DNA from 2 places in the Marinomonas sp. A3A genome. Region 2 is predicted to be linked to the other one. Evidence: predicted binding sites of a transcription regulator. Region 2 holds the regulator's gene; the other holds the start of a gene.

Region 1 (5,334 bases), 1.0 Mb from region 2:
TCTATTATTGTGGTCGCTATTTTATATGGTGTGGATATTTTGGAGGAGTATTCGTCCGCTTTTACCCGTGGAGTACATTCTAAATACAGTCGTTGGCGTAAGAGAGATTAAAATGGTGTCAGGTTATCGGGTTAGTTGTGATCGTGAAGAAATGGAGTTTGATGCTATTCATAGTTACATATCAAACACGTATTGGGCAGAAGGCATACCTAAAGAAACGTTAAAAAAAGCACTGGATAACTCGCTGTGCTTTGGTGTTTTCTCGGCAGAAGGGAAGCAAGTTGGATTTGCTAGGATGATAACGGACCAAGCAACCTTTGCGTATTTGGCGGATGTGTTTATTGATGAAGCACATCGAGGCAAAGGCTTATCAAAGTGGCTGATGCAGGAAGTTCATGACCATCCATCACTGCAGGGATTGCGAAGAATCTTATTAGCGACCAAAGATGCTCATGGCTTATATCAACAGTTTGGTTACACACCGTTAAGTTCGCCAGCAACCTTTATGCAAAAATGGCAGCCTGACATTTATAAGGGATAGTCTATTCAGACTGCTCTACACAATTTCGCCCTTTATCTTTACCTCTATAGAGGGCTTTGTCTGCGCGTTTGATCATTTTTAGCGCGTTATCATTGTCTTTGTTGTATTCAGTCAAGCCTTGAGTAATGGTCAGTACTAAATTAAGGCTACTGAATTTTTGTTTAGAAATAAGGACTCTTAATTTTTCTGCGATACTCGCGGCTTCACTTTTTGTCGTATTTGGCAAAATAATGATAAATTCCTCTCCACCAAAGCGAGCAAGAATGTCGTTCTTTCTTATGGCTTGTGAAAGATTGCTGGCTATTTCTATCAAACAGATATCGCCAATGTCATGCCCATACATATCGTTTATTTTTTTAAAGTAATCAATATCAATAAGTATCAGGCTTAAAGAGGATGAGCTGGCGTCTGCACTGTCTAATTCTTTGCTGAAATGTAGGTTTAAGCCTCTTCTGTTGAATAGTCCTGTTAAGGGGTCTTGGATGTTTTCATTTTTTAGTTGTTGCGTAAGTTCAGTATATCTTTTTAAGAAAAAGCGACCAAAAACGCCACTAAAAATGATAGACGTTGTTAACCAAAAACCTCGGTCTATTGATTTTTGTTCGGAATACATCGCCCCCGTTAAGTCAGTAATATGCTGACTGAAAATAGTCGCTAATATGATAGCTATCGCTAAAATGATAGTGACAATTAAAGACTCCCGATAGCCTCCAATAAGAGCCGCCATAATCGGGTAAAGAGGTAATAGATAGGCTACTTGGCTATTTACACCACCGGAAAGGGCAAATGAAGGAGTGATAATGATGATGGCTACGAGTAGAGACAATATGATCTCTAGTGTGGGAAAAATGTTAAAACGAACAATAATATAGAGACTTGTCACTATTGCTAAATCTAACAGGCCAATCCAAGTAAAGTAGATTGGGAGTTGAACAAGCAAGGGGCGTAAGGTTAGATCAATAAGTAAGGTTAAAATTGATAGTTCCACTATGCGCAATATGAGTTTATGGCTCAGCTGATGTTGTGTATTGTCTGGCATAGTTTTGTGCCACTGTCCTTTTTTAGATATAAGTAAAAGAGTTTAGAGAGAAGGTGTTCATGGTTTCCAGTCGCCAACTTTACTCTAGAGCGAGATGGTTATTCGATTCTTTTTCAATTAAGTCTCTATATTTTTGTCTCTTTTTAGCAACGAAAAAAGACAAAATCTAGTAAGTGGCTTCAAAGTAGAGTAAACCAAGCAAATAAAGCACAACTATATGCTAGATTCATTCGCTATGTTGTTATGTGTTGTAAGGAGTATTTAATGAAGGTAAAGAATCGTTTAATGGCATTTGGTGCTTTGTGGTGTGGTTTAGCGGCTTTGCCTGCTGCTGCGGCAACTTTTGAAGTACCAAGAACTTTTGAAATTATGTATGTTGACCTTGAAGGGGCGAGGCAATTTGGTAATGATTTTAAAGTAGATATTGATGAAGGTCAGCATCAAATTGTTGTACGTTTTAATAATTTGTTTCGCAGTGGCGGTGATACTCAAGTGTTTCAATCTGAGCCGGTTGTTCTGGATTTACAGTTTGAAAAAGATACCCATTTCACCTTAAAAGCGCCTTACATATCGACTCAAAAGCAAGCAGAGGCGAATGCTAAGGATCCTCAGTTTACGATTGTTGATGAAAAGAGTGGCAAAGAAATTAATTATCAACAACAAGTTTTGACGACTAAATCTGGTTTTCAAAATACCCGCGATTACGTGACAGAAATTGAGCGTTTAACAGCAAAGAATGCTCCTGCTCCAAGTGATGGACCTGCTGCTGCTCCGATTGTACTGACGGAAGATGTTGCATTAGAAATGATGCAGTTTTGGTACAACCGATCCGATGAAGCAACGCGAAAAGAAATGCGTATTTGGATTGCTGATGATATGTACAAACCAACGGTGTCAAATATTCAGTTAGAAATGTCTCAGTTTTGGTTCAACAAAGCAGACAGAGAAGCGAAAAAAGCCTTTCAGGCTTGGCTTGTTGAATAGCATATACCTAATTGTCTGATCAAAAAAAACGCTCAATATTAGTTGAGCGTTTTTTTTTGATCTATTAAATATTTCTTAAGCGGTTGCTTGGGTCTTAGCAAACTTTTGGTTGAATTTATCATTAACCCAAAGTGCTAATAATATAATGCCGCCGCCAATGCTTAAGCGTAAAATATCTGCATCTCGGTTCCAGAAAATCACATTGACTAATATGCCAGCAGGGATTAGCAGGTTATTAGCCACAGCCAATGTACCAATATTCACCATGGTCGCGCCTTTATTCCAAGCAAAGTAACCTAAGCCCGATGCAATCACACCTAGGTAAGTCAAAATAGACCATTGCAGCGTTGTTGTTGGCAGCTTATCTGGATTTCCTAGTGCTAGGTAACATGGAATAACAACCGCTAATGCGCCAAGGAAGAACCAACCAAAGACAGTGCGTTGAGGTAGGTCTGGACGTTCTTTTGCAATTATACGTTTATAGCCTACCTGACCAGAAGCAAAGCAAATATTAGCGCCTTGAACGATTAATAGCCCCTTAATAAAGCCTTCATCTATTCCTTGATAGCGAATGGCTACGGCACCAAGAATCGCTAGTATTGCACTGATGGCAAAGCCAATATTAAGACGGCGATCAAGCATGTCATTAATGAGTGTGACATACAGAGGTGTCATTACAGTAAAAAGCAGGACTTCAGGAACGGACAGATACAAGAAGGATTGATAATAAAATCCATACATAATACCAAGCTGTAAAGCACCGCAGATCATTAATTTAAAGGCAATTTTCGCCTCAATCTGACGAAGTTTTAAGAAGGGTAAGAAAACCACTGTTGCAAGTGTGACACGCATTAACACAGAGAACCAGGCATCGACCTGACCTGCAAGATATACCCCAATCAAGCTAAACGAAAAAGCCCATAGTAGGGTGACCGCAATGAGTATTGGCATATTGATTGATTCCAGATGAAAATTTTCGCAAAGTTTACCGACTTCTAGATGAATGGTAAAACAGTTTACTTTTTTATTTTTATTAGTTTACTAATGTGTCGATAGTGTGCCTTTTGTTGGTGGATCTTTTTATCTGCAAGATTGGGGGGAAAATGATTTTATTCAGATAATCAGCGTTTTGTTGATCTGTCTTCGGTATTGTCGACATTACCTTTCTAGTTACTGCAAAACCTTGATCTAGATTAATAATTTAATTTTTTATCCTGTTACCTTTTTTGTCACAGACATTTTATTTGATCAAAAAAGGAATCGATTATGAAAGCTTTACTTCCTGTTGCTCTTGTTTCTGCGCTTTGCTCATCTGTTGTGTTAGCGCATGATGCTGGTGATATTTTTGTTCGTGGTGGTCTTGCGGTAGTGATGCCAAATGAGAGTAGTGATGATGTTGCGGACTCAGGTGAATTAGAACTTAACAATGATACTCAAGTTGGTGTGACGCTTACTTACATGCTGACCGATCAATTTGGTGTAGAAGTGCTAGCGGCGACGCCGTTTACACATAAAGTATCGACTAAAGGATTAGGTGAAATAGCTGAAGTATCTCACTTGCCTCCTTCTATCATGGCGCAATATTACTTTGGTCAATCGAACAGCCAAATCCGTCCTTATATTGGAGCCGGCTTGAATTACACTATTTTCTTTGATGAAAAAGGTAAAGGATCGACTTTGGGTGGAACGGACGTAAACCTTGATAATTCTTTGGGCTTAGCGGCTCAGGTTGGTGTAGACGTGAACTTTGCTGAAAACTGGTTTGCCAATGCTTCTCTTTGGTACATGGATATCAATACTGATGTACATACTGTTGCTGGTACTTTTGATGCAGACATTGACCCAATTACCTTTATGGCAAGTGTTGGTTATACCTTCTAAAGGTTTATCTAAGTGTTAAAAAAAAGGCTTTGATTTTCTAATCAAAGCCTTTTTTATTGTGCTATTTCATAAGACTGAGGTAGGCTTTTTCATTTTAATGTAGATGCCTCATTTCTCATGGAAAAACAATGTCATTAGAATTTTCACCCGAACTTGAACGTCATTGCCGTGTTTTTTTGCAAGCTCAAGGGCATGCGGACTCAGCTCATGATTTGAGCCATATTTCCCGCGTGGTAAAAGTTGCAAAAAAACTTGCTCTTGAAGAGAGCGCAGACTTAGCTGTTGTGGTTCCTGCTGCTTGGCTTCATGATTGCGTCTCTTTGCCAAAAAATCACCCAGAGCGGCACTTAGCCTCAACATTGGCTGGCGATAAAGCGATTGAGTTCTTAACGTCGATTTATTATCCCAGTGAGTATTTCGATGCAATACATCATGCCATTCGTGCACACAGCTTTAGCGCCAATATTCCCCCAAACACTCTTGAAGCCAAAATCGTCCAAGATGCTGATCGTTTAGATGCGCTGGGAGCGGTTGGTATTGCGCGCTGTATGCAAGTGAGTGGCGCCTTAAATCGTCCTTTATACTCTTGGAACGACCCGTTTTGTGAAACGCGTGAGCCTAATGATGCGCTTTACTCTATTGATCATTTTTATACTAAGCTATTTTGTATTGCGGATAGTTTGAACACGCCTTCTGCACAGTTAGAGGGAAGAAGGCGTCAAGAGGTTATGCGTGTTTTTTTAGACTATTTAGCGTTAGAAATTTAAATATGCTCAAGCAAACAGTAAGTAACAATTACCTTGCTCTATTCCGACGGTCGCTTTTTTAAGGTGACTGCCTTGGCAGGGCCCGGCGATACAGGTGCCGTCTAGTGGAGAGAAAAGGGCAC
Region 2 (5,334 bases):
TTTGATAATATCCAGCAGCATTTCAACTTAATCAATGATGGCACGCAGGATTACAGTGTTGAAATTGATCCTCGGGAGATCAGTCTATCTAAATTGAAGCTGTTAACAAAAAAGGGAATTAATCGAATTAGTATTGGTGTGCAGGATTTTGACATCAAGGTTCAAGAAGCTATTCACCGTGTTCAGCCTGTTGAGATGGTAGCCACTCTTGTTGACGATGCTCGAAAATTAGGCATTAGGTCGATTAATTTCGATCTAATTTATGGCTTGCCATACCAGTCTATCGAAGGTTTTAAAAAGACCTTGGAACAAGTGATTCAATTATCTCCTGAGCGTATATCGCTTTTTAACTACGCCCATTTACCTGATAGATTTCGTGCTCAAAGACGAATTTCAGATGAAAGCTTACCTATATCAAGCATGAAGCTTGAGCTATTGAGGATGAGTACAGAATATTTAATCTCTGCTGGTTATGAATATATAGGCATGGATCACTTTGCAAAACCAACAGATAGCCTAGCGATTGCTCAAAAGCAAGGTCAGCTACAGCGCAACTTTCAGGGTTATACAACGCATGCTGGTACCGATTTGGTTGCTTTTGGCGTTTCCGCTATTAGCGATTTAAATGGTGTTTATATTCAGAACCATACAGACTTATCAATTTATAGGAGTAGTATTGAGAAAGGCCAATTGGCAATCGCTAAAGGTTATATTAGTGATCTGGATGATAGAATCCGTCATCAAGTGATAATGACATTAATTTCTCAATTTGAGCTGAATGTTGTTGTTATTGAAAAGAAATACAATATTGATTTCTTTGAGTACTTTTCTGAAGAGATGGAAAGGCTAACTCCCATGGTAAAAGATGGTATGTTAGATATTGACTGTAGTGGAATGCAGACCACTATTAAAGTAACAGAACGCGGTAGATTACTAATTCGCTGTATTTGTATGGTCTTTGATAAATACCTTAATGGCGCCATAAAATACTCAAAAGTTATATAGATCGAGATCAGGGAGATTTACATGTCAATGACACACACACAGTCACGATTCAACAGCACCCTTACTTCGCAGTGTCAAAATTGTAGCCTAAGTGCTCTTTGTCTCCCAATTGCATTGGCTGATGAAGATATTAATAGATTAGATCAGATTATTGAGCGCAAAAAGCCACTTAAAAAAGGTGAGTTTTTGTTTCGCCAAGGCGATACATTTGATTCTGTTTACGCTGTTCGCTCTGGTACTTTAAAAACATTCAACATCACATCAGTTGGCGAAGAGCAAATCACAGGTTTTTATTGTCCTAGTGAATTGGTCGGTTTAAGCGGGATTGATTCAAATGTCTATCCGGTTTCTGCAAAGGCACTGGAAACCACTACAGTGTGTGAGATTCCATTTAGTCACCTTGAAGAGTTATCTTCACAGATTCCTTCTTTGAAACATCAAATATTTAAGGTGATGAGTCGAAAAATATCCGATGATCAACAGATGATGGTTTTGTTGGGGAAAAAAAATGCCGATGAGAAAGTGGCATCTTTCTTATTAAACCTATCTAATCGATTTAAAAAACGTGGCTATTCCGCTAGTTCTTTTCGCCTTTCCATGTCTCGCGGGGAGATTGGTAACTACCTTGGATTAGCAGTTGAAACAGTTAGTCGTGTCATTACACGTTTTCAAAAAAATGAACTAATACATGTTGATGGGAAAGAAATTGAGATTGTTGACTTCCCCGAAATGCAAAAACTCGTGGGGGTTGCGAGTGATTGTGGTAAAATCGCCAATATTTGATTGATATAATGAGGCTCAACTGGAATGCTTTACGACGATTTTTACGTTAAATCACTAATACAAACAATAGAAGACTGGCCAAAACAAGGTATTAGCTTCCGAGATATCACCCCTATTTTCAGTGACCCTAAAGGTATGAGAATGGTCGTTGATGCCTATGTACATCGCTATATCGCAACGGATATCACTCATATAGCCTGTATCGATGCCCGTGGTTTTTTGATTGCAGCGGTTCTGGCTTATGAACTTCAAAAGCCTCTTATCTTAGTGCGTAAAAAAGGTAAGCTTCCAGGAAAGACTATTTCACAAAAATATGCGCTGGAATATGGTGAAGCAGAATTAGAAATCCAAGAGGGAGCTGTAAAAGCGGGCGATGAAGTATTGTTGTTTGATGATCTGATTGCGACTGGCGGCACCCTATTTGCTGCAATCAAGTTATTGACTAGTCAAGGCGCAAATATCAAAGAAGTCGCTGCTATTATAGATTTGCCAGATTTGGGTGGAAGCCAAAAACTAAGAGACAGTGATATACCTGTTTTTAGCCTTTGCGCTTATGATGGCGAGTAAGAATTGAACGAATAATAAAAAAGGTGGCCTCAGCCACCTTTTTTATTATTAAGCGTAAATAATTTACTGCTATTAAAAATCTACTGTTGCGCCAACAGAAAGACCTTTATCGATTTCTTTACGAGAATCGTCTTCAAATACAGTCACTGTTTTACCATAACTAATGAATGCACGAGCGTTACGCATTGTCATATATTCAGCACGGAATTCGTAAGTGTACATGTGGTCAAGATTTGAAATAGCCAGTACTTCCGGCGAGTAATACACAGAGCCATAGATACTCACACGATTTGCTTCAGGTAAGGTGTACCGATACCAGCCACCTAAAGCAAGTGCAACAGATAGGTCATCATTCTTCTCTGAATCTGCATCAATAGCGTATAGTCGAATACCAATCCCTGCTTGAAGTGGGCCACTTGTGTCTGAATCCTCTACCGTTACACCAATATGTCCAGTTGAGGTATTTTCATCATCATTATGAGTAATTCCGCCATTTACGCCGAAAGCCCCCATATTTAAGTTGATATTACCTTTCACTGTGTCGTTTGTTAAACTAACTCCAGCGGATGACGCATTTACGATAGAAGATCCTAAAATGCCGGCGGTTAACAATAGTGCTTTATGTGTTAGGTTCATTTCTATTACCCTATAGTGAAATAATATTTAATCGGTCAAATGCCTCAGGTGACTGCTTCAACCCCTTGAAGTCGAATAACTTTGTGTCTGCCAAATGTGATGGAACAACATTTTGTATAGCAGAGAACATGGTTTCTGTTCTACCCGGAAATTCTTTTTCCCACTTTTGCAACATGTCTTTTACGACCTGTCTTTGTAGGTTTTCTTGAGAGCCACACAAGTTGCAAGGAATGATAGGATATTCCTTCATTACCGCGAAGGATTCAATGTCTTCTTCTTTGCAGTAAGCCAAAGGACGGATAACAATGTGTTTTCCATCATCGCTTAATAACTTTGGCGGCATAGACTTTAATTTACCACCAAAAAACATATTCAAGAATAATGTTTCCAGAATATCATCTCTGTGATGGCCAAGTGCAATTTTAGTCGCTCCAATTTCCTCAGCAAAACCGTACAAGGAGCCACGGCGCAAACGAGAGCATAAACCACAAGTAGTTTTACCCTCTGGCACAATTTCCTTTACGATACTGTAAGTGTCGCGCTCTAAAATGTGAAAATCCACTCCTAGCTCTTCCAGATAAGCAGGTAAAATATGCTCGGGGAAACCAGGTTGCTTTTGATCTAAATTCACAGCAACGATACTGAATTTTATAGGTGCGCTAGCCTGAAGATTTCGCAAAATCTCAAGCATAGTGTAAGAGTCTTTTCCTCCAGATAAACACACCATTACTTTATCGCCTTCTTCAATCATATTGAAGTCAGCAATAGCTTGGCCTGTTAATCTGCGAAGGCGTTTTTGGAGCTTGTTTAGCTCTAACTTTTCTTTAGGTCGAGTAGATAAATCCATCATAAGTACGCTGTAAACAAAACGCGCCTATATTACTATAAGCATGAAGCTATCGCATCAAAAATGGATAATATAAGGCAAAAGTGTATAAAAAATCACTATCTTACTGTTTTGATGGGTTGTCAGTTATCTTTGCTTATAAATTGTAACGTTGAACGACAGCCTTTGCAGATGTATTCAACACCACTTTGAGCCCTAGTATGGCGCCGTTTAGTGAATTGGTGTTTTTGGCAGGAGCAGCGGTATTCATAAGCCTGTTTTTGCGGTGGAACATCAAAAGTATGCGTTCTACTTGGTCGGATACCGTATACCTTCAGCATGACTGCCTGCCACTCTTTTCCGTGAGGCTTCACCGTGTTGCCATAGATTTGAAACACAACAATATGAGCTACTTCATGTGGAACAACGGTGCCTAAGAATTCAACTGGGTCTTGCTGATACATAAAATGGTTAAAGCGCAACTCATTTTTTTGCAAATGAGCTGTACCTGCAGCCCGTCCTCTTTGCTTTAAATTGCATGTTGAGCGTTTAAATTTATTACCAAAAAACGCATCGGCTTTATCAAAGCAGTGATTAGCTGTTTGAGCAATTACGCTTAGCGCTTCTTCTTCGTAGTTTAAGCTTGTCTGTCGAGAGGTTAAGGACATGCTGCAACGGCCTCTTTTGGTTCTACCTCATGGAGAATTTTTAATAGAGCCTCTGCAAAGTCGGCTACCTTCTCTTTTGATAAACCAGTCAAACGACTTAATGACGCAATCGAATTTGGCTTATGTAGACAAATTAACCTAAGTTGAGTATCACTCAAGTCCAACTTTTCGTAGTTGTATTTCCAAGCTAAGATTTTATGCCAATTTATGCTGTCGATTGCAAGATGCTCTTCCTGAAGTGTCGGATAGTAATGCTCAGCAGGAATAATTATTTGTGTTTTTCCTTGAAGTACACTGCGAGATTTTTCGTTGATGTGTACAGTAAAAGCACTAAACACCCCAAGAGTGATGTACTCATATGCTATTAAGTGCCTGATAACAGATTTCCATTGCACCTCGCTCAGTTCTTTTCCTTTGCCAAATAGCGGCAGAAACTCGGCTTTAATTGCACTAACAGGTTTAGATTTTTTCCCGAGTAAGATTTGGATAAGTAATGAAAAAGGCTGAAGTCCTTTTGTGTGATAAATCAGAGATAACAGTTTCTGGCTAGCTGTCGTCATATTTTGTTCAGATTTGTTGGAAAGGCATCTATCGCAATGCTGACAAGCCGGAATGCTTTCATTAAAATGTGATAATAAATTTTGTCGACGGCACCCTCTCCCTTCTAAAATGCGAAACAAACTGCCCAAATGTTGTAATTCTTTTTCTGCTGCCAAAGGCTGCATTGCAGCTAGTTGTTGTGCTTGAATCATATCTTGCAAACCATAGAGCAACAAAGACTTAGCGGGTTTTCCATCGCGTCCAGCACGTCCAACTTCTTGGAAATAGGACTCAGGGCTACTTGGCAAG

Evidence for each region. Region 2 encodes FNR, which switches genes on or off when oxygen is low (the NO sensors DNR and NnrR bind a similar motif). Its sites were predicted from a motif close to TTGATNTANATCAA; they were not measured.
Region 1: the regulator FNR is predicted to act here: its motif matches at 3,748-3,761, upstream of CYL31_RS06025 (OmpW family outer membrane protein).

Annotation. Positions count from the first base shown of each region.
Region 1 covers NZ_CP025532.1:1,291,599-1,296,932, forward strand. Annotated here, with positions in the region: gene CYL31_RS06000 (MgtC/SapB family protein) at 1-111, shown strand, start outside; gene CYL31_RS06005 (GNAT family N-acetyltransferase) at 113-541, shown strand; gene CYL31_RS06010 (GGDEF domain-containing protein) at 543-1,580, opposite strand; gene CYL31_RS06015 (YccT family protein) at 1,845-2,564, shown strand; gene CYL31_RS06020 (carboxylate/amino acid/amine transporter) at 2,640-3,515, opposite strand; gene CYL31_RS06025 (OmpW family outer membrane protein) at 3,831-4,445, shown strand; gene CYL31_RS06030 (HD domain-containing protein) at 4,574-5,212, shown strand; gene CYL31_RS06035 (Rieske (2Fe-2S) protein) at 5,219-5,334, opposite strand, start outside.
Region 2 covers NZ_CP025532.1:2,302,962-2,308,295, reverse strand. Annotated here, with positions in the region: gene hemN (oxygen-independent coproporphyrinogen III oxidase) at 1-1,005, shown strand, start outside; gene fnr (fumarate/nitrate reduction transcriptional regulator Fnr) at 1,027-1,788, shown strand; gene CYL31_RS10715 (adenine phosphoribosyltransferase) at 1,813-2,355, shown strand; gene CYL31_RS10710 (YfaZ family outer membrane protein) at 2,428-2,991, opposite strand; gene ttcA (tRNA 2-thiocytidine(32) synthetase TtcA) at 3,002-3,841, opposite strand; gene CYL31_RS10700 (SprT family zinc-dependent metalloprotease) at 3,961-4,485, opposite strand; gene CYL31_RS10695 (RecQ family ATP-dependent DNA helicase) at 4,476-5,334, opposite strand, start outside.